3 regions of the Streptomyces sp. ITFR-6 genome follow, and region 2 is predicted to be linked to each of the others. Evidence: riboswitches for the same ligand, from Rfam matches in the RefSeq annotation. Region 2 holds a riboswitch; each other region holds the start of a gene.
What was found. Region 2 has a riboswitch for S-adenosylmethionine ahead of thrC (threonine synthase). Riboswitches for the same ligand answer to the same signal wherever they lie in the genome.
Positions count from the first base shown of each region.

Region 1: another riboswitch for S-adenosylmethionine. It lies ahead of RLT59_RS29115 (aminotransferase class V-fold PLP-dependent enzyme); the one in region 2 lies ahead of thrC (threonine synthase).
Region 3: another riboswitch for S-adenosylmethionine. It lies ahead of RLT59_RS04075 (hypothetical protein); the one in region 2 lies ahead of thrC (threonine synthase).

Region 1 is NZ_CP134612.1:6,398,572-6,405,786, forward strand. Features, by position in the region: gene RLT59_RS29100 (cytochrome bc1 complex Rieske iron-sulfur subunit) at 1-115, shown strand, start outside; gene RLT59_RS29105 (cytochrome bc1 complex cytochrome b subunit) at 112-1,737, shown strand; gene trpD (anthranilate phosphoribosyltransferase) at 1,864-2,928, shown strand; SAM riboswitch class IV at 3,013-3,130, shown strand; gene RLT59_RS29115 (aminotransferase class V-fold PLP-dependent enzyme) at 3,303-4,679, shown strand; gene RLT59_RS29120 (Lrp/AsnC family transcriptional regulator) at 4,743-5,024, opposite strand; gene RLT59_RS29125 (rhomboid family intramembrane serine protease) at 5,021-5,758, opposite strand; gene RLT59_RS29130 (hypothetical protein) at 5,920-6,162, shown strand; gene RLT59_RS29135 (NYN domain-containing protein) at 6,197-7,215, shown strand, end outside.
Region 2 is NZ_CP134612.1:3,569,742-3,576,956, forward strand. Features, by position in the region: gene thrC (threonine synthase) at 1-1,181, opposite strand, end outside; SAM riboswitch class I at 1,199-1,325, opposite strand; gene RLT59_RS16195 (glucosyl-3-phosphoglycerate synthase) at 1,478-2,428, shown strand; gene RLT59_RS16200 (alpha,alpha-trehalose-phosphate synthase (UDP-forming)) at 2,509-3,912, shown strand; gene otsB (trehalose-phosphatase) at 3,889-4,746, opposite strand; gene RLT59_RS16210 (DUF3263 domain-containing protein) at 4,835-5,107, opposite strand; gene RLT59_RS16215 (extracellular solute-binding protein) at 5,154-6,371, opposite strand; gene RLT59_RS16220 (SIS domain-containing protein) at 6,701-7,215, shown strand, end outside.
Region 3 is NZ_CP134612.1:929,342-936,556, reverse strand. Features, by position in the region: gene RLT59_RS04085 (GtrA domain-containing protein) at 1-106, opposite strand, end outside; gene RLT59_RS04080 (phosphocholine-specific phospholipase C) at 454-2,520, shown strand; SAM riboswitch class IV at 2,694-2,803, shown strand; gene RLT59_RS04075 (hypothetical protein) at 2,853-3,245, shown strand; gene RLT59_RS04070 (cytochrome P450) at 3,447-4,742, shown strand; gene RLT59_RS04065 (cytochrome P450 family protein) at 4,739-5,995, shown strand; gene RLT59_RS04060 (LacI family DNA-binding transcriptional regulator) at 6,258-7,215, shown strand, end outside.

The sequences.
Region 1 (7,215 bases), 2.8 Mb from region 2:
TCCGGCCGGTCACGCCCTCCCGCAGCTGCGGATCGGCGTGAACAGCGAGGGCAACCTCGAGGCGCTCGGTGACTTCGAAGAGCCCGTCGGTCCTGCATTCTGGGAGCGCGGATGAGTACTGCGACCGATACGAAGCGCAAGGCGCCCGCCGGTGAGAAGATGGCCGACTGGGCGGACGGCCGGCTCGGGATCTACTCCCTGGCCAAGGCCAACATGCGCAAGATCTTCCCGGACCACTGGTCCTTCATGCTCGGTGAGATCTGCCTCTACAGCTTCATCATCATCATCCTCACGGGTGTGTACCTGACGCTGTTCTTCCACCCGAGCATGGCCGAGACCGTCTACCACGGTCCGTACGAGCCCATGCAGGGCATCCGGATGTCGGAGGCCTACGCCTCGACGCTGGACATCAGCTTCGACGTCCGCGGTGGTCTGCTCGTCCGGCAGATCCACCACTGGGCCGCGCTGATCTTCCTGGCCGGCATGTTCGTGCACATGATGCGCGTGTTCTTCACGGGCGCGTTCCGCAAGCCGCGCGAGATCAACTGGCTGTTCGGCTTCCTGCTGTTCGTGCTCGGTATGTTCACCGGCTTCACCGGCTACTCGCTCCCGGACGACCTGCTCTCGGGTACGGGTGTCCGCTTCACCCAGGGCGCGATCCTGTCGATGCCGATCGTCGGCACCTACATCTCGATGTTCCTGTTCGGCGGGGAGTTCCCGGGCGGCGACTTCGTCGCGCGGTTCTACTCGGTGCACATCCTGCTGCTGCCGGGCATCATGCTCGGGCTGCTGGTGGGCCACCTCATCCTGGTCTTCTACCACAAGCACACGCAGTTCGCGGGTCCCGGCCGGACCAACAAGAACGTCGTGGGCATGCCGCTGCTGCCGGTGTACATGGCGAAGGCCGGAGGCTTCTTCTTCCTGGTCTTCGGTGTCATCGCCGTCATCGCGGGCATCGCCTCGATCAACCCGATCTGGGCCATCGGCCCGTACCGCCCGGACCAGGTGTCCACCGGCGCCCAGCCCGACTGGTACATGGGCTTCGCCGAGGGTCTCGTCCGAGTGATGCCGGGCTGGGAGATCAACCTCTGGGGTCATACGCTCGTCCTGGGCGTGCTCATCCCCCTGGTGCTCTTCGGGCTCATCCTGGGCGCGATCGCGATGTACCCGTTCATCGAGTCCTGGGTCACCGGGGACAAGCGCGAGCACCACATCCTGGACCGCCCGCGCAACGCCCCGACGCGTACGGCCTTCGGCGTGGCGTGGATCACGGTGTACTTCATCGGCCTGGTGGGCGGCGGTAACGACCTCTGGGCCACGCACTTCCACCTGTCGCTGAACTCCATCTCGTGGTTCGTCCGGATCTTCTTCTTCGTCGGACCGGTCCTCGCGTTCATCGCGACCAAGCGGATCTGCCTCGGCCTTCAGCGCCGGGACAAGGAGAAGGTGCTGCACGGGCGCGAGTCCGGGCTCATCAAGCGCCTGCCGCACGGTGAGTTCGTCGAGGTCCACGAGCCGCTGTCGCAGGGGCAGCTGCACACCCTCACCGCGCACGAGCAGTACGCGCCGGTCGAACTCGGCCCGCTGGTCGACGAGAACGGCGTCAAGCGCAAGGTGTCGCCGATCGAGAGGACGCGGGCCAAGCTCAGCAAGAGCTTCTACGGCGAGAACAGCCAGATCGCCAAGGCGTCCCCCGAGGAGTACAAGGAGATCACCGAGGGCCACGGCCACCACTGATCACCTGAACTGATCGCCACAGCAGGAGCCCCGCCCATCCATACGATGGACGGGGCTCTTCGCTGTCCCCGGCGCTCGATAGGGTGGTCGCATCCCTGTATCGGCTGTGGACCCCAGGAGCGGACCATGAACGTTGTGACCCCGGTCGGCGGCGACAGCGTGGCGGCTCGTACCTGGCCCGGCGTGCTGACCCAGCTGATGCGCGGCGAGGACCTGAGCGCGGACGACACCGCGTGGGCGATGGACCGCATCATGAGCGGCGAGGCGACCGACGTGCAGATCGCCGGCTTCGCGGTGGCCCTGCGCGCCAAGGGCGAGACCGTCGGGGAGGTCACCGGTCTGGTCCGTGCGATGTACGAGCACGCCACCACGATCCACGTGCCCGGCCGCACGGTCGACATCGTCGGCACCGGCGGCGACATGGCCAAGACGGTCAACATCTCCACCATGTCCGCGATCGTGCTGGCCGGGGCGGGCGCCAAGGTCGTCAAGCACGGCAACCGCGCCTCCTCCTCGGCCAGCGGCTCCTCCGACGTACTGGGCAAGCTCGGCGTCAACCTGGATCTGGCGCCGCAGCGCGTCGTCGAGGTGGCGGAGGAGGCGGGCATCACCTTCTGCTTCGCGGTGAAGTTCCACCCCGCCCTGCGGTACGCCGCGAAGGCGCGGGCCGAGCTCGGCGCACCGACCACCTTCAACATCCTGGGCCCGCTCACCAACCCGGCCCAGGTGCGCTCCCAGGCCATCGGCGTCGCCGACCCGCGGATGGCGCCCATCGTCGCGGGCGTCCTCGCGGAGCGCGGCAACTCCGCGCTGGTCTTCCGCGGCGACGACGGCCTGGACGAGCTGACCACCACCGCGACCTCCAGGGTCTGGACGGCCCGCGACGGCGTCGTGCGCGAGCAGGCCTTCGACCCGCGCGACGTCGGCCTGGACCTGGTGCCGGTCGAGGCGCTGCGCGGCGCGGACGCCTCGTACAACGCCGATGTGGCCCGCCGGCTGCTGGCCGGTGAGACGGGGCCCGTACGGGACGCCGTGCTGCTCAACGCGGCGGCGGCGCTGGTCGCGCTGGACCCGGGGGAGGGCACCCTTGAGGAGCAGCTCACCGCCGGTATGGCGAAGGCCGCCGAGTCCATCGACTCCGGGTCCGCCGGGCGCGCGCTGGAGAGATGGGTCAAGGCCAGCAACGCCTGAACGCATGGAGCGGCGAAGAGGGGCGCAGTCCAGATCATGGACTGCGCCTTGCGCGTTCCCGCGCGTATGGCAAGATGCTGGGCAGGTCATGAGTGACAGCGACTACGGCCCCGGCCCGCTGTCCGGCAACCCTCCGTCCGTGGCGGGGTGCCCCGGGTGAAGACCAGGCCGTAGGCAGCGAGGTCTGCGGCAAGCGCGGACCCCTCGACATCGTGAGATGTCCACCCGTGGGGTCCTGGTCCTCAGGGAGCCTCTGTGAGCAAGCGAATGCGATAGGGCTTTTCGGCCCTCCTCCGCACACCCTTTCTTCTTCTTCCGTGCTGCCGCGTATCCGCAGGCACGCGGAGTTCGCCTGCCTGTTACGGGAGTTCGTCATGTCTGTCTTCACCGCTGCCGCCGACCAGTCCATTTGTGCCCCGCTGCCCGTTCTGGGCAAGGATGTGACGGTTCCGCTGGTGACCGGCGGTGAGGTCACCTACGCCGCGCTCGACTACGCCGCCAGCGCCCCGGCCCTGCAGCGGGTGTGGGACGACGTCGCCGCGTACGCGCCGTACTACGGCAGCGTCCACCGCGGTGCCGGCTACCTCTCGCAGCTCTCCACGGACCTCTTCGAGTCCAGCCGGGTGACCGTCGCGGAGTTCCTCGGCTGCCGCGAGGGCGACCAGGTGATCTTCACCCGGTCGACGACCGACTCGCTCAACCTGCTGGCCGCCGCGTTGCCCGCCGACTGCCAGGTGTTCGTCTTCGAGACCGAGCACCACGCGTCGCTGCTGCCCTGGCGCGACGCCCGGGTGACCTACCTGAACGCCCCGCGCACCCCGGCCCAGGCCGTTGCCACGCTTGAGCGGGCGCTCGCGGACCGCGATCCCTACGGTCCCGCGCTGGTCTGCGTCACCGGTGCCTCCAACGTCACCGGTGAGCTGTGGCCGGTCAAGGAGCTCGCCGCCGCCGCGCACGCCCACGGCGCCCGCATCGTGCTCGACGCGGCCCAGCTCGCCCCGCACCACCCCGTCGACATCAGCGAACTGGACGTCGACTGGGTCGCCTTCTCCGGCCACAAGCTGTACGCGCCCTTCGGCTCCGGCGTGCTGGCCGGCCGCTCCGACTGGCTGCGCGACGCCGAGCCCTACCTGGCCGGCGGTGGCGCCTCCCGCAAGGTCGCCCGGCGCACCGACGGCGGGGTGGACGTCGAGTGGCACACCACCGCCGCCCGCCACGAGGCCGGCTCGCCCAACGTCATTGGCGTCTACTCCATCGCCGCCGCCTGCAAGGCGCTCACCGAGGCCGGGTTCGACAGCCTGGTCGCCCGCGAGCAGCAGCTCGTCTCCGAGGTCCGGGCCGGGCTGGCGGAGGTCCCCGAGGTCAAGGTGCTCTCGCTCTTCGGTGACGACGCCCCGCGCGTCGGCGTCATCTCGTTCGTGGTGGAGGGCTGGAACAGCTCGCACTTCGCCGCGGCGCTCTCCGCCGAGTACGGCATCGGGGTGCGCGACGGTCTGTTCTGCGCCCACCCGCTGGTGCGCACCCTGCTCGGCAGCGACCCGCAGGACGTCGGCGAGTGCGGCGCGCCGGAGGCCGAGCCGGGCGAGAAGTCGCTCAACGCGATCCGGGTCAGCTTCGGCGCCGGTACGCCGGACGAGCACATCGAGCGCTTCGTGCGGGCGGTCAAGGAGCTGGTGAGCGAGGGCGCCCAGTGGAAGTACCGCACCGAGGACGGCCGCTGCGTCCCGGACCGGGGCACCGCCCAGCACTGAGCCGCAACGCGTTCGGCCGGGTACGGAAGCTGTTCCGTACCCGGCCGAACGCGTTTGCCTAGGTCAGCCGTCCAGGCCGATGGCGAAGGCCGCCTCCAGGTCGTGCTGCGAGTACGTACGGAACGCCACATGGGTGTCGGTCGCCTCGACGCCGGGGATCTTGCTGATCCGGCCGGGGATGACGTCGGCGAGATCGTCGTGCTTGGCCACCCGGACCATGGCGATCAGGTCGTACGTACCGGTGACCGAGAAGACCTCGCTGACGCTGTCCAGTGCCGCGACGGCCTCGGCGATCTCGGGAATCCGGTCCACGCTGGTTTTGATGAGCACGATCGCGGTGATCACGGCTGGCTTTCTCCCTCGGTGGCCGTGGCTGGAGATCTCACTCTAGCGTTACCCCGGTAGCGCCCCCAGGCGTAGAGGAACCCGACGGCGAAGCCGACCACATGGGCGAGATAGGCGACGCCGGGGCCGCTGCCCGCGCCCTCCGCGGCCAGCCACTGGAGCACGAACCAGAAGATCAGCACGATCCAGGCGGGGAAGCGCAGCGGGAGGAAGAGCAGGAACGGGAACACGCTGGTGACCCTGGCCCGCGGGAAGAGGTAGAGGAAGGCGCCCAGTACCGCCGAGATCGCCCCGGAGGCGCCGACGAGCGTCTGGTCGGAGGTGGCGTGCGCGGCCGCGTAGGCGAGCAGCGCGAGGTAGCCGCAGCCCAGGTAGAAGAACGCGAACTCGGTGTGGCCCATGCGCTCCTCGGCCATCGCTCCGAACACGTACAGGAACAGTATGTTGCCGAGCAGGTGCAGCCGGCTGCCGTGCACGAAGAGCGCGGTGAGCGGGGTGATCAGGGCGTGTGCGGAGCCGTCCCACAGCTCGCTCGGGATCACGCCCCAGCGCTCGAAGTACCCGGCCTGGGCGGACAGCAGCGCGTCCGCGCTGCCGTACACCGGGGCGAGCCCGGAGAGCGGGCTGATCGCGAAGACCACGCAGCACAGCGCGATGAGGGCGTAGGTGACCGGCGGCCCGCCCGAGGTGGCCGCCCGCAGAAGTCTGCCGGCCGCAGCCCGCCGATCGATCATGAACAGAGCATGACGCAAGCGGAGGGAACGGGACAGAGTGCCTCGCCGTGCCGGTGGTATGCGGTGAGGCCGTAGGGTTGCGGTAGGACATCCGCAGTTCGACGGCGCACCGCGAAGATCCTTATCTGGCAGCACGAGGCCCGAGACAAGAGGACACAACGATGACGACGGTTCCCCAGCCGACCGAGGCGACCCGCTGGCGCTGCACGCTCTGCGGAAACCTCACGCGATTCGACGTGACGCGCTCGTCCAAGGTCGTCGAATACGTCCATCTCGACCTGGCCGGGGAGTCGAGCGTCGAAGAACGCGAGGTGGTCAGTGAGACCATCGAGTCGGTGCGCTGCCGTTGGTGCAACGCGGTGGACCAGATCGAACTAGTCGACAGGCCGGGTGCCGACTCCTGACGGGGCCGTGCGGACATACAGTTTGAGGTGACGGATGGTGGAGCAGCCCCCTGGCGGCGCCGCGTCGGCCGATGCGGCCGACGATGCCGTGGAGATGCTCGACCGCCCGCTGCCCGAAGGCGTACGGCGTCGGGTCGTCGCGCTGGTCTCGGACGCGTTCGGAGCCCTCACGGTCACCGAACTCCCCGCTCAGCTCCGACAGTACGCCCGATTCACGCCGAGCAGGCGTGCCAAGTTCGCCGGGAACGCGATGGCGGCCGCGCTGGCGGGCGACGCCACCTTCAGGCGGCGCATCGGTGAACGGCTGCGGGAGACCCAGCCGGAGCTGAGCGCCGCCCTGGAGGCCGGCTCGCCGCCCGCCGCCGCCGACCCCGTGGACGTCGCCGCCGCGGCCTACGTGCTGCGCCCGGACGGCTGGGTGAAGCTCCTCGCCGCCGCGGGTGAGGAGGCCCAGCGCGCCGACGCGGAGCGGGCCGACGAAGAGAGCCGGCGCGAACTGGAACGGCTCCGCGAGGAGCTGGACCGGGCCCGCGCCCAGACGAAGAGCGAGACCGAACGGCTCCGCGGCGACCTCGACGCGGCCCGCAAGGAGGCCGAGTCGCTCCAGCGCAAACTGCGCAGCGCGGCCAACGAGGTGAAGCGCGCGGAGGCGGCGCTGCGCCGGGGCAGGGCCGAGAGCGACACCGTACGGGCGGAGGCGGCCGCCCAGGTGTCCGCGGCGGAGAGCGAGACCCGCAGGCTCCGGGCCCGGCTCAGCGAGGCGGAGGCGTCCGTCGAGGCGGGGCGCAGGGCCGCCCGTGAGGGGCGCTCGGTCGAGGACATGCGGCTGCGGCTGCTGCTGGACACGGTGCTCGAAGCGGCCGGCGGACTGCGGCGCGAACTGGCGCTGCCGCCCTCCTCGATGCGTCCCGCGGACACCGTCGACGCGGTCGAGCCCGGCCGGATGTCGCCCAAGGACGTTGCCGCCAGAGCCCTTTCCGACACCGATCCGGCGCTGCTGGACCAACTGCTGGCGCTGCCGCAGGCGCACCTCATCGTGGACGGATACAACGT
Region 2 (7,215 bases):
TTCAGGACGACGGTGGTGAGCGTCGGGTCGAGCAGGCCGGCCTCGATCAGCTTCTTCGTCACGCCGACCGTCACACCGCCCGCGGTCTCGGCGAAGATGCCCTCGGTGCGCGCCAGGAGCTTGATCGCGTCGACGACCTGCTCGTCGTTCACGTCGTCCACCGCGCCACCCGTACGGCGGGCGATGTCCAGGACGTAGGGGCCGTCGGCCGGGTTGCCGATGGCGAGGGACTTGGCGATCGTGTTCGGCTTCTGCGGGCGGACCACGTCGTGACCGGCCTTGAAGGCGGCGGAGACCGGCGAGCAGCCCTCGGCCTGGGCACCGAAGATCTTGTACGGCTTGTCCTCGACCAGGCCGAGCTTGATCAGCTCCTGGAGGCCCTTGTCGATCTTCGTGAGCTGCGAGCCGGAGGCGATCGGGATGACGATCTGGTCGGGCAGCCGCCAGCCGAGCTGCTCGCAGATCTCGTACGCGAGCGTCTTGGAGCCCTCGCCGTAGTACGGGCGGAGGTTGACGTTGACGAAGCCCCAGCCCTCCCCGAGCGGGTCTCCGATGAGCTCCGAGCAGAACCGGTTGACGTCGTCGTAATTGCCCTCGATACCGACCAGCTCACCGCCGTACACCGCGGCCATGACGACCTTGCCCTGCTCCAGGTCGTGCGGGATGAACACGCACGAGCGCAGACCGGCGCGGGCCGCGGCGGCGCCCACCGCACCGGCCAGGTTGCCGGTCGAGGAGCAGGAGAGCGTGGTGAAACCGAAGGCGCGGGCGGCCTCGACGGCGATCGCGACGACGCGGTCCTTGAAGGAGTGCGTCGGGTTGCCGGAGTCGTCCTTGACGTACAGGCCGCCGGTGACGCCCAGCTCACGGGCGAGGTTGTCGGCCTTGACCAGCTTGGTGAAGCCGGGGTTGATGTTGGGCTTGTCCGCGACATCGGCGGGCACCGGCAGCAGCGGCGCGTAGCGCCAGATGTTGTCGGGTCCGGCCTCGATGCGCTTCTTCAGCTCGTCCGGGGAGCCGGTCGGCAGGTCGTACGCCACTTCGAGCGGCCCGAAACAGGTCGCACAGGCGAAAAGGGGACCGAGCGGGAATCGTTCTCCGCACTCGCGGCAGGAAAGTGCCGCGGCGGGACCGAGGTCCACGGAAGATTCGGTGGTTGCTGCAACAGTCTGAACAGCCATGATGGCGAGGCCCTTTCTCCTCATCTTCCTTGTGACGCATTTCGCCACAAGACGGAATTGGCACCGTCCCCACCTGACCTCGCGGTCGGCGGGATGGTTGCCGGGACTTCAACGGGCCGTTCCCTCTGTCCCTCTGGATGAGCGCTATGGCACTGGACCATCGATCCAGGCGTTTATCGGCGGATGGACCCCGGCATGCCACGGCCATCTGCGTTGTTCAGACTGTAACCGAAGCACCGGACTGTTGAGATAGTCGTCCGAACCGCGAGATGGATCACATACAGGGAGTATCGACCGTGCTGGAAGAGGTCGAACGCTGGCTGACCAGGCGTTCCTGGTCGTGCGCCGACCGCCCGCTGGAGCAGCTCATGGCCGCCCGGGGCGGCGACCCGCGCCGGGGGAGCGTGAGTGTCGTCCTGCCCGCGCTCAACGAGGCGGCGACGGTCGGGGACATCGTCCGGACGATCCGGCGCGAGCTCATGGAGAAGGTCCGGCTGGTCGACGAACTCGTGGTGATCGACTCCGGCTCCACCGACGACACCGCGGAGGTCGCCCGCCGGGCGGGCGCCCGGGTGATCCACCGGAACGCGATCCTGCCCCGGCTGCCGGCCGTCCCCGGCAAGGGCGAGGTGCTGTGGCGGTCACTGCTGGTGACCGGCGGTGACATCGTCTGCTTCATCGACGCGGACCTGAAGGACTTCTCGGCCGATTTCGTCTCCGGCATCGTCGGCCCGCTGCTGACCGACCCCTCCGTGCAGTTCGTCAAGGCGATGTACGACCGTCCGCTCGGGGAGACCGCGGGCCAGGGCGGGCGGGTCACCGAGCTGGTGGCACGGCCGCTGCTCAATCTGCACTGGCCGCAGCTGGCCGGCTTCGTCCAGCCGCTGGGCGGCGAGTACGCCGTACGCCGGTCGCTGCTCGAACAGCTGCCGTTCCCGGTCGGCTACGGGGTGGAGCTGGGGCTGCTCGTCGACGCCCTGCACACGGTCGGCCTGGACGCGCTGGCCCAGGTCGATGTCGGCGTCCGCAAACACCGCCACCAGGACGGCCGGGCGCTCGGCCGGATGGCGGCGGCCATCTACCGGACCGCTTCGCTGCGGCTCTCACGGGGCCATCTGGTGCGCCCCGAGCTGACGCAGTTCGAGCGCGGCGAGAGCGGCTTCGTGCCGCAGACCTACCCGGTGGACACCGAGGAGCGGCCGCCGATGCGCGAGATCGAGGAGTACGTCTCGCGCCGCGCCGCCTGAGTACCGGCTGACGCGTCGGCCGGGACGGCCCGCGGCCGCACGCACGTTTGGACGGTTCGGGATCGGGCTAGATTCCGCGCATGGTCTCCGAGCACGCCCCCCAGTCCGCCGCCCAGCCCGCCGCCCAGGTTCTTGTCGCGTCCAACCGAGGCCCGGTCTCGTACACCGTGGGCGAGGACGGCTCGCTCGACGCGAAACGGGGCGGGGGCGGGCTCGTCTCGGGGCTGAGCGCGGTGGACGACAAGATGTGGGTCTGCGCCGCGCTCGGTGACGGCGACCGCGAGGCGGTGCGGCGCGGGGTCGGTGAGCCGGGCGTACGGATGCTGGACATCGACGCGGACGTGCACGCCGACGCGTACAACGGCATCGCGAACTCGGTGCTCTGGTTCATCCACCACCTGCTCTACCAGACCCCGGTGGAGCCCGTCTTCGACGCGGAGTTCCGGCGCCAGTGGGCGTCCTTCGAGACCTACAACCGGGCCTTCGCCGAGGCGCTCGCGGAGGAGGCGGGCGAGGGCGCGGCGGTCCTGGTGCAGGACTACCACCTGGTGCTGGTGCCCGGCATGCTCCGCGAGCTCCGCCCCGACCTGCGCATCGGCCACTTCTCGCACACCCCGTGGGCGCCCGTCGACTACTTCCGGATGCTGCCCGACGACATCGCGGAGCAGGTGCTGCGCGGTGTCCTCGGCGCCGACCGGGCGGCCTTCCTGACCCGCCGCTGGGCGGACGGCTTCATCAGCTGCTGTACGGAGATCCTGGGCGGCACAGGCCGCACCCGGATCGGCGTGCACGGGCTCGGCGCCGACGCGGACTTCCTGCTCCGGCGCGCGCACGAGCCGGATGTGGACGAGCGGATGGCGGCGCTGCGCGAGCAGGTGGGCCCCGGCCGGAAGACGATCGTGCGGGTGGACCGCACGGAGCTGTCCAAGAACATCGTCCGGGGGATGCTCGCCTACCGGGCGCTGCTCGACGAACGGCCCGAGTGGCGCGGCCGGGTCGTCCACGTGGCGTTCGCCTACCCCTCGCGGCAGGACCTCGCGGTGTACCGGGAGTACACGGCCGAGGTGCGGCGCGTCGCCGACGACATCAACACGAAGCACGGCACGGCGGACTGGACCCCGGTCGTCCTCCACGTCAAGGACGACTTCGCCCGCTCGCTGGCGGCGTACCGGCTGGCCGACGTGGCGCTCGTCAACCCGATCAGGGACGGCATGAACCTGGTCGCCAAGGAGGTCCCGGTCGTCTCCGACCACGGCTGCGCGCTGGTGCTGTCGCGGGAGGCGGGCGCGTACGAGGAGCTGGGCGACGACGCGATCGTGGTGAACCCGTACGACGTGTCCGCCACCGCCGACGCCCTGCACGAGGCGCTGACGATGGCGGACGACGTACGCGCCGAGCGCACGGAGCGGCTGGCGGAGGCGGCCACCGCGCTGCCGCCGCAACAGTGGTTCCTGGACCAGCTAGAGGCGCTGCGCCAGGGCTGACAGGAAGCCGACGACCGCTCCGGGGCCCGGCAGCAACAGGTCGGCGCGCGCGGCCAGTTCCGGCACCTCCGCCTCGCCGCTGCAGACGAGCAGGCCTGGGGTGCCGTCGGGGCCCTCGCTGCGGAGCTTCTCCACGGCGGCGAACGCGGCCAGGTCGCCCAGGTCGTCACCCGCGTACAGCACGGACTCGGCGCCCGTCTCGCGCACGTACTGGGTGAGGGCGACGCCCTTGTCCATGCCGGCGGGCCGCAACTCCAGGACCATCCGGCCCGGTTCGACGATCAGGCCGTGCCGGGCTGCCAGCTCGCCGAGGGGGCCGCGCAGCGCCTCGAAGGCGGCCTGCGGGTCCTCTGCGCGGCGGGTGTGGACGGCGAGCGCCTGCCCCTTCTCCTCTATCCAGGTACCGCGCCAGGAGTCGAACCTGTCTAGGAAGCCGGGCAGTTCGGCCCGCACGGCGGCGACACCGGGGTGCGGAGCGGGGGCGTGGACGGTGCCGGAGACGGCGTCCCAGCGTTCGGCGCCGTAGTGGCCGAGGACGACGAGGTGGTCCAGTCCGGCGACCCCGGCGAAGCCGCCGTAGCGGACCGCGACGCCGGCCGGGCGGCCGGTGATCACGGCGATCGACGCGACCCGGGGAGCGAGTGCGGCGAGCGCCTCGACGGTCCCGGGGTGGGCGCGGGCCTGTTCGGGGTCCGGCACGATGTCTGCGAGGGTGCCGTCGAAATCGAGCGCGATGACGGCGCGGTCGGGCCGGCCGAGGAGAGCGGCGAGGCCCTCCCGTCCGGCGGGGGTCGTCGGGGTCGGCAGGGGTGGGGTGTGCGGGTGGCTGCCCATGCGTCCGAGCCTATAGGCGGTGGCCTGCCCGCGGGCCCGACCGGGGCTCCGCCCCACACAGGGCCCGGCCGGGGCTCCGCCCCGGCCCTCAGCGGCGGCCCCGCCTCGCCTCTCGTACCCGCCGGAGCCGGTTCACCGTGACCGGGTCGGCCTCCAGGGCCCGCCGGTCGTCCAGCAGGGCGTTCAGAAGCTGGTAGTAGCGGGTCGGGGAGATGCCGAGCCGCTCCCGGATCGCCCGCTCCTTCGCGCCGGGCCCGGTCCATGACTGCCGCTCCACGGCCAGCACCGCGCGGTCCCGGTCCGAGAGTCCGGCAGAGGGCGGGGCGGGCTGGTCGGGGGGGTCCGGGGGAAGGGCGGTCATATCAGCCAATATATTGCGCGGGCCGTGACCTGCGGACCGCCGCCCGCTACTCCGCGCTCTCCGCCGCCGTGGACTCCTGCGCTATGCGCGCCAGCACGCTCTCGGGCTTCGCGCCCGGCTCGACCGCCTCACCGATGTTCTTCTTGATCGACTCGCTGGCCCGCGCCCAGGACGTCTTTCCGAACGGGTAGAGCTGCGCGCTCGGCAGCGCGTCCAGGAACTTGTACAGCGGCTTGTACTTGGGGTCGGTCTCCATCGCGGCCGAGGCGCTGTCGGTGACCGGCAGCATGTCGTAGGTGTCCGCGAAGTCGATGACGTTCTTGTCGCTGAACATGAAGTCGAAGAACTTGCCCATCTCGACCCGGTGATCGTTCTGCTTGAAGCCCATGATCCAGTCGGCGACGCCCATCGAGCTGGTGCTCGGCCCGGTGATACCGGGCAGCGGCACCATGCCGACGTCCACGCCCTTCTCCTGGGCCTCCTGCATCAGCGTCGGATGGCCGTTGAGCATGCCGACGTCACCGCTGGTGAACGCCTGGAAGGCCTTCGCCCGGTTGAGCTCGCCGGGGGCGACGGGGCCGACGAGTCCCTTGTCGACGAGGTTCGACTTCAGCCAGTCGAACGTCTTGATGTTCTCTTCCGAGTCGATGTTGTAAGAGCCGACGTCGTCGGTGTAGCCACCGCCGCCGCTGAGCAGCCACATCAGCGTCTCGGCCTGGGACTCCTCCTGGCCCAGCGGCAGCGCGAACGGGAACTTCACGCCGCGCTGCTTGAGCGCGGCGGCGTCGCTCGCGATGTCGCTCCAGGTCTTCGGGGCGTCGAGCCCTGCCTGGCCGAAGAGCTTCTTGTTGTAGAAGAGCAGCCGGGTGCTGGCCACGAACGGCAGTCCGTACTGGACCTGGCCGACCCGGCCCGCGTCCGCGAGGACCGGCAGGAAGTTGGCCTGGGTGCGGACGCTGAGCATCTGGTCGGCCGAGTAGAGCTTCCCGGCCTTGGCGTAGTCCGCGTACGCGCCGATCTGCGCGATGTCGGGTGCCTTTCCGGCCTTGACCATCTCCGCGACCTTGCGGTCGATGTCCGTCCACGGCAGGACGGTCACGTCGACCTTGATGCCGGGGTGGGACGCCTCGAAGCCCCGGGCGACACCGTCCCAGTACTTGTCCGACTTGTTTGCCTCGCCGGTGCCGTAATCGGCCGCGACCAGCTTCAGCGTGACGTCTCCCCCGCCGCTCCCGCCGCCGCAGCCGGACAGCGCCGCCGTCATCCCCAGAGCGGCGACAGCCGCCGTCAGTCCCAAGTAACGCCGCTGCACAGCTCAGTCCGTTCTTGTCGATCGCGCCATCCGCTCCACCCACGTCGGCGTGGGGCGCTCCGGATGAGCTGCGATTTTGCCCCACCGCCTCCGAGGAGGTCTACACCGCCCCGGTATCGCTTCGGCAACGCAGCAGCATTGCACGGGACGCGGAGTAACTGCTAAGTAGGTCTCGGTCGACGTCTCGGTCAACGAGGGCCCGGCACAAGGCCCTTAACCCTCCAGCAGCCCTAATGGTCCAGACCTTTATACGCGCCCATCCCCGCGAGGAGCCGTACCGCATGTCCCGTACCGCATCAGAAATTGCCACCCAGCCCAGCTGCTGGCGGCGTGCCGCAGAGGCGGGAGCGGTGGCCGAGGGGCTGCCGCGTCCGGGCGAGCGGGTCGCCGTCACCGGCTGCGGCACCTCCTGGTTCATGGCCATCGCCTACGCGGCGCTGCGCGAGGCGGCCGGGCAGGGCGAGACGGACGCCTACGCCTCTTCGGAGTTCCCGGCCGGGCGGTCCTACGACCGGGTCGTGGCCATCACCCGCTCCGGCACCACGAGCGAGGTGCTGGCGCTCCTGGCCGAACTGCGCGGGAAGACGCCGACCGTCGCGCTGACCGCAGACCCGAAGACACCGGTGATGGACGCCGCCGACACGGTGGCGGTCCTGGACTGGGCCGACGAGGAGTCGGTCGTGCAGACCCGGTTCGCCACCACCGCGCTCGCCTTCCTGCGGGCCGGGCTCGAAGCCTCCGGGCCGCTCCCGGCGGGCGTGAAGACGGTGGCCGAGGCCGCGGTGGACGCGGAGCT
Region 3 (7,215 bases), 2.6 Mb from region 2:
CGCTGGAGGCGACCCCGACCCCGCCGCCGCAGACCACGAAGCGCACGAATGCCGCGACAAGGGCGTGGGTCGTGCGCGTCGGCTGACGGGGTGGGGCGGCGGTCACGGGATTCCTCCGGGGACTGTGTGGTGCGGTACGAATATCTCAACCCAGAACCTACGGACCCGGCGTCCTCCCCACGACCCGGTTTCTCACCGCCCTTCCTGGGGGTTGTCCCCCAGGGGACCCCGGGGGACAACCCCCAGGGCGGCGCGGTTTCGACGGTGCGGGATTCCGGGCCGCGTAGGGGGCGTCCGCCGCGTCCCGCCCGGGTAGTGACACGCCTCGTCGCCGGGTGTTCGGCCGAAGGACACCGTGTGCACACCGCACGGGTCTTCCACCGGACCGTCGGTTCTGGAACACTCCTGTCGTTTTCGCCCTTATGTTTCCTCACCCCACAGAGGCCCCCACTCATGGCAGATCTCAACCGTCGCCGCCTCCTGCAACTCGCCGGAGGCACGGTTGCCTTCAGTACGCTGTCGAGCAGCATCGCCCGCGCCGCCTCACTGCCCGCGAAGGGTCGTACGGGCACGCTCCAGGACGTCGAGCACATCGTCGTACTGATGCAGGAGAACCGTTCCTTCGACCACTACTTCGGCACGATGAAGGGTGTGCGCGGCTTCGGTGACCCGCGTCCGGTCACGCTGCCCGGCGGAAAGCCGGTCTGGCACCAGAAGGATCTGGCCGGCAAGGAGGTGCTGCCGTTCAGGCCGCCCGCCGACGACCTCGGGCTGCAGTTCCTCCAGGACCTGAACCACGACTGGGCCGGTGGGCACCGGGCGCTGAACAAGGGCGCGTACGACCAGTGGGTGCCCGCCAAGACCGCCACGACGATGGCCCACCTGACACGTGAGGACATCCCGTTCCACTACGCCCTCGCCGACGCGTTCACCGTCTGCGATGCCTACCACTGCTCGTTCCTCGGCTCGACCGACCCGAACCGCTACTACCTGTGGAGCGGGTACACCGGAAACGACGGCACCGGCGGCGGTCCCGTGCTCGGCAACGACGAGGCGGGGTACGGCTGGAAGACCTACCCCGAGCGGCTGGAGGAGGCCGGGGTGTCGTGGAAGGTCTACCAGGACATCGGTGACGGGCTCGACGCCGCCGGTTCCTGGGGGTGGATCGACGACGCTTACCGGGGGACGTACGGCGACAACTCGCTTCTCTACTTCAACAGTTACCGTGACGCCAAGCCCGGCGATCCCCTCTTCGACAAGGCGCGCACCGGGACCGACGTCAAGAACGGGGACGGGCTCCTCGACGACCTGAGGGCCGATGTCCGGGCCGGGACGCTCCCCAAGATCTCCTGGGTCGTCTCGCCCGAGGCCTACAGCGAGCACCCCAACTGGCCCGCCAACTACGGTGCCTGGTACATCTCGCAGGTGCTCGACGCACTGACCTCGGACCCCGAGGTCTGGGGCCGGACCGCCCTCTTCGTCACCTACGACGAGAACGACGGCTTCTTCGACCACGTCGTGCCGCCGTTCGTGCCGTCCGGCGCGGCGCAGGGGCTGTCCACCGTGGACACCTCCGCCGACCACTTCCCCGGCGACACCCGGTACGCGGCCGGTCCGTACGGGCTCGGTCAGCGCGTGCCCATGACGGTCGTGTCCCCGTGGAGCACCGGCGGGTTCGCGTGTTCGGAGGTCTTCGACCACACCTCCGTCATCCGGTTCATGGAAGAGCGCTTCGGTGTGCACGAGCCCAACATCTCGCCCTGGCGGCGCGCTGTCTGCGGCGATCTCACCTCGGCCTTCGACTTCCGTACGACGGACACCGCGCCCGCCTCGCTGCCCTCCACGGACGGATACGCGCCGCCGGACGGGGACCGGCACCCCGACTACGTTCCGGTGCCGCCGGTCTCCGGCAGCGTGCCGAAGCAGGAGTCCGGGACGCGGCCCACCCGGCCACTGCGGTACGCGCCGCTCGTGGACGGGGCGGCAGACCCGGGCACCGGGAAGTACCAGCTCACCTTCAGTGGCGGGGACGAGGCCGGAGCGCAGTTCCTGGTGACGTCCGCCAACCGCGGTGACGGGCCCTGGACCTACACCACAGAGGCGGGCAAGTCGCTCTCCGACAGCTGGAACACGGCCTACTCCAGCGGCGTGACCGACCTCACCGTGCACGGTCCGAACGGTTTCCTGCGGACCTTCAGGGGGCCCGGCAAGGCGGCCGGTCCGGAGGTGACGGCGCGTCATCACGCGGTGAGCGGAGCTCTCGACCTGACTCTCAGCCATGCCGGTACGGAGACGGTCCAGCTGACCGTGCGCAACGCGGACGCCTACGGCGGCGGTACGCAGACCTTCGCGGTGCGGTCCGGCGCGACCGTGCAGCACACCGTTGACCTGCGCGGAAGCAAGCGCTGGTACGACATCGAGGTGGTCTCGGACGCGGACGCCACGTTCCTCCGCCGGTTCGCCGGACACGTCGAGACGGGTGAGGCCGGAACGAGTGACCCGGGCCTGGTCACCGGCTGACGGGGCGGCACGGGGCGGCACGGGCGGCTGAACGGAAGCCGGACCGCCGTCGGGGGAGAGGCGGGGGCGCACGGGGTCGGGTCCGGCCCGTTCCTGTGCGTCCCTGACCGCCCGTCGGTTGAGCGGTCCCGCGTGTCCGGGCGCGCCCGCTCGGTGCGTTAGGGTTTTTGCCGGGTCATGAGTTCCAGTGCGCAGCCCCGGCTTGCTGGACGGCACCCCGCTCCGCTGCGGGTGCTCCGGGTGACGACCTGCCCCGTGCGCGAGGTGCGGGGAACAGCGGACCGCGGTGCAGAGCGCTCGGGGTCCATCATCCCCGGAAGGCGGGACTCACCATGCTGCGTCATCTCCCCGAGCACGGCTCCGTGCGGAGCGGGAACTGCGAGCGGTACGCCGCAGGCCACCAAGTGCACTGGATCCACGCCAAGAAGTGCCGGCAGGAGCCTGGTCAGGCCGTCGAGATACTGCTGACCGCGGACGATGTCCGGGACGACGGCTGGGTCGGTCTGCGGGCCGCGTTCGACTACGCGGGCGCCCTTCCGAGGGTGTGGACGCATGCTCCGGACGGGCTGCGGGAGACCCTCGCCGGTCACCGGGGACGCGTGTACTGGCTCTCCAAGTGGCATGCGCTGAAGCTCGTGACCGGTGCCGACCGGGTCGCCGGACTCGTCAACGTCGCCTTCGAGGCAGGGGAGCTGTGCGGCGGCCCGGGTCCCGTGCGCTCGTAGCCGCGTCGCCGTACCGCGTCGGCACCTGGAGGCGGTGCCGGATTCGGTCGTCAATTGTCGTGAGATGTCGACCGGTTGCTCTGTGTTGGGTGCATATTTGATCGTCATTGGCTGCTGTGGTGTCACATAAAATCCTTATAGTGGGCGTGCGTTGACCGCACGATCGTGACGCGTGACACTGCCGCCACAGAAGTCAGGACGATGACGCGCCCTTCCTCCGCAGAGCCCGAGTCCGTCTCACCTCCTTCGGAGTGCCCCGCGCACGCGGGTCCCGGCCCCGTACCCCTCAGCGGGCCCTCGTTCCAGACCGAGCCGCGAGCCGTCTATCGCGCCATGCGGCGGGACCACGGGCCGGTCGTCCCCGTCGAGCTGCCGGGCGGGTTCCCCGCCTGGCTGGTCATCGGCTACCGGGAACTCCATCAGGTCACCAGTGACGGTGAGCTGTTCCCGCGCGACGTCGGCCTCTGGAACCAGTGGGAGCACATCCCGCAGGACTGGCCGTTGCTGCCCATGGTCGGGCGGCCGCTGCCGTCCATCTACTTCAGCGCGGGCGACGAGCACCGGCGGCACGCCCGGATGGTCGGACCCGCCCTCGAAGGAGCCGACCCGTTCGAGATCCGCAGCCACTGCGAGCAGTTGGCCGACCGGCTGATCGACGCCGTGTGCAGCCGGGGCACGGCCGATCTCGTCGCCGACTTCTGCGAGCCCCTTCCGGTCCTGGTCCTCGCGAGGCTGGTCGGATTCCCCGACGACGAGGGCGGCGCCATCGCCCACGTGCTCAAGGACCTGGCCGACGGCGGTCCGGGCGCGCAGGAGGCCCATCTGCGGTTCGGGGAACACATGGCGCGACTCGTCGCCGCGAAGCGTGCCGCACCCGGCGACGACGTGACCTCCCGGATGCTCGCGTTCCCCGAGGCCTTCACCGATGAGGAGTACATGCTCGACCTGATGGCCATCACGGCCGCCGGGCACCTGACCACCGCCGACTGGATCAGCAACTCACTGCGGCTGATGCTCACGGAGGACGAGTTCGCGCAGTCCATGGCGGGCGGCCGGCGCAGCGTGGCCGAGGCCATGAACGAGGTGCTCTGGGAGGACGGGCCGACGCAGATCCTCGCCGGACGCTGGGCCGCCCGCGACACCCGGCTCGGCGGACGGCCGATCAGGGCGGGGGACATGCTGCTGCTCGGGCTCGGCGCCGCCAACACCGATCCGCTGATCCGGCAGAGCCTGACCGGCGGCGGCTCCTCGGGCCAGGGCGGCAACGGCGCGCATCTCGCCTTCAGCCACGGCGAGTACCGGTGCCCCTTCCCCGCCCAGGAGATCGCGGAGACCATCGCGCGTACCGGCATCGAGGTGCTGCTCGACCGCCTGCCCGACCTGGAGCTCCGGGTCCCCGTCGCGGATCTGGTGCGACGGCCCTCCGCGTTCCTGCGCGGTACCACCGCGCTGCCCGTTCGGTTCACCCCCGTTCGTACGACAGGAGACCTCTCGTGAACTGCCCTCACGCCGCTGCGCACGCTGCTGCCCCGGACGGCGGGACCGTCGTCATCGACCCCATGGTCCAGGACCTGGACGGTGAGACCGCGAGGCTGCGTGAGGCCGGCCGGCTGGCCAGGATCGAGCTGCTCGGCGTACCCGCCCGGACGATCACCCGGCACGCCGACGCCCGTCAACTCCTGGTCGACCCGAGGCTGGTGAAGGATCTCGACGCCTGGGGACTGTGGAAGAGCGGCGAGGTGACGCACGCGTGGCCGCTCATCGGCATGATCGACGCCGGGCCGTCCATGTTCACCGTGGACGGCGCCGAGCACCGGCGGCTGCGCACCAAGACCTCCCAGGCGCTCACCCCCCGCCGGCTGGAGGCCCTCAGGCCCGACATCGAGAAGTTCACCGAGGAACTGCTGGACGCGCTCGCGGACGGCGGCAGGGACGGGGCCGTCGTCGACCTCAAATCGGTGTTCGCGCAGCCGCTGCCGATGCGGGTCGTCGGCATGCTCATGGGCGTGGACCCCGCCGAGAACGCCATGCTGACCAGACAGTACAAGGCCTTCTTCTCGATGCTCACCCCGCAGGACGAACGGCTGGCCCTGCTGGCCGAGTTGGACGTCTTCTACGCCGGGCTGGTCCGCGAGAAGGCCGCCCGGCCCACCGACGACCTGACCTCCGCGCTCATCCTCGCCGACGAGGGCGGCGAGCCGCTCACGGAAGAAGAGGTGGTGGGCAACCTCAAGGCGATGGTCGCGGCCGGCCACGAGACCACCATCGGGCTCATCCTCAACGCGGTACGAGCCCTCCTGTCCCACCCGGAACAGCTGCGGATGGTCCTCGAAGGGGAGGCCTCCTGGGAGGCGGTGATCGAGGAGACGCTGCGGTGGGACACCCCGACCACCCATCTGCTGATGCGGTTCGCGACCGAGGACATCCAGGTGGGTGACGACGTCATAGCCAAGGGCGAGGGCGTGGTCATCTCGTACCGGGCCATCGGCCGGGACTTCGAGCAGCACGGCGCAGACGCGGACGCCTTCGACATCACCCGCCCCGCCCCCATCCGGCACATGACGTTCGGCCACGGTCCGCACATCTGCCCCGGCGCCGCGCTCTCCCGGGTCGAGGCGGGGATAGCGCTGCCCGCCCTCTTCGCCCGGTTCCCCGGACTGCGGCTCGCGGTGCCGGACACGGACCTCCGCAAGCTCCCGGTGATGACCCAGAACGACATGGAGGCCTTCCTCGTACTGCTCGACGCCTGAATCGGGCCGGACGGCATAGCGTGGCGGTGGCCGTACGGGCGACCGCCACGGGCCGCCGTCTCCGCAGACATCCGTCGACGCACGTGTGTCGAAGCGCTTCGACAACGCTATGGACACGCTTTAGCAGCACGTCTAGGCTCACACCATCCGTACACGCACAAGGTGATGGGTGGGGAGTGGAAGCGCTTCGCCGCAGTGGTGTCCGACTGAAGCCGCCCCTCCGCGTGCCGGTGTCCGACGTCGTTCCGTGATGGAGAGCTGAATGGTCACCCTTGCCGAGGTCGCACAGCACGCCGGAGTCTCCGCCAGCACGGTGAGCTACGTCCTCAGCGGGAAGCGGTCCATCTCGGTCCCCACCCGGGAACGGGTGGAACGGAGCATCAAGGAGCTCGGCTACCACCCCAACGCGGGTGCGCGGGCGCTCGCCAGCAGCCGGTCGAACATCATCGCGCTCATGGTGCCGCTGCGTACCGACATGTACGTCCCCGTGATGATGGAGATCGCCATCGCCGTCGCCACGACGGCCCGCGTCCACGGCTACGACGTCCTGTTGCTGACCGGTGAGGAGGGCCCGGCCGCGGTGCGCCGGATCACCGGCAGCTCGCTCGCGGACGCCATGATCCTGATGGACGTCGAACTGCACGACGAACGGCTTCCGCTGCTGCGCGAGACAGACCGCGCCGCCGTGCTGATCGGACTGCCCGCCGACACCGCCGGTCTCACCTGCGTGGACCTCGACTTCGAGGCGACCGGGGCGCTCTGCGTCGAGCACCTCGCGGAACTCGGGCACCATGAGATCGCGGTGATCGGCGAGGCGGCCGCGGTGTACGAGCGGCACACCGGATTCGCCGAGCGGACCGTCGACGGAGTACGGGCCAGGGCGCGGGAGACCGGCGTGCGGGTCCTGCACCGGCCCTGCGAGGGCGGCTACCCCGCGATGGCCCAGACCCTCTCGCGGATATTCGACGAGCGCCCCGGCACCACGGGCTTCATCGTGCAGAACGAGTCCGCGGTGGAACCGCTGCTCAACCTGTTGCGCCAGCAGGGCCGGGCCGTGCCCGAGGATGTTTCGGTGGTCGCCATCTGCCCCCAGCAGGTGGCCTCCCAGGCCTCGGTGCGGCTCACCTCTGTGGCCATTCCCGCGCAGGAGATGGGGCGCCGCTCGGTCGAGCAGGTCGTCGCCAAACTCTCCGGCCGGGGCACGGACGGAACGGAGCTGC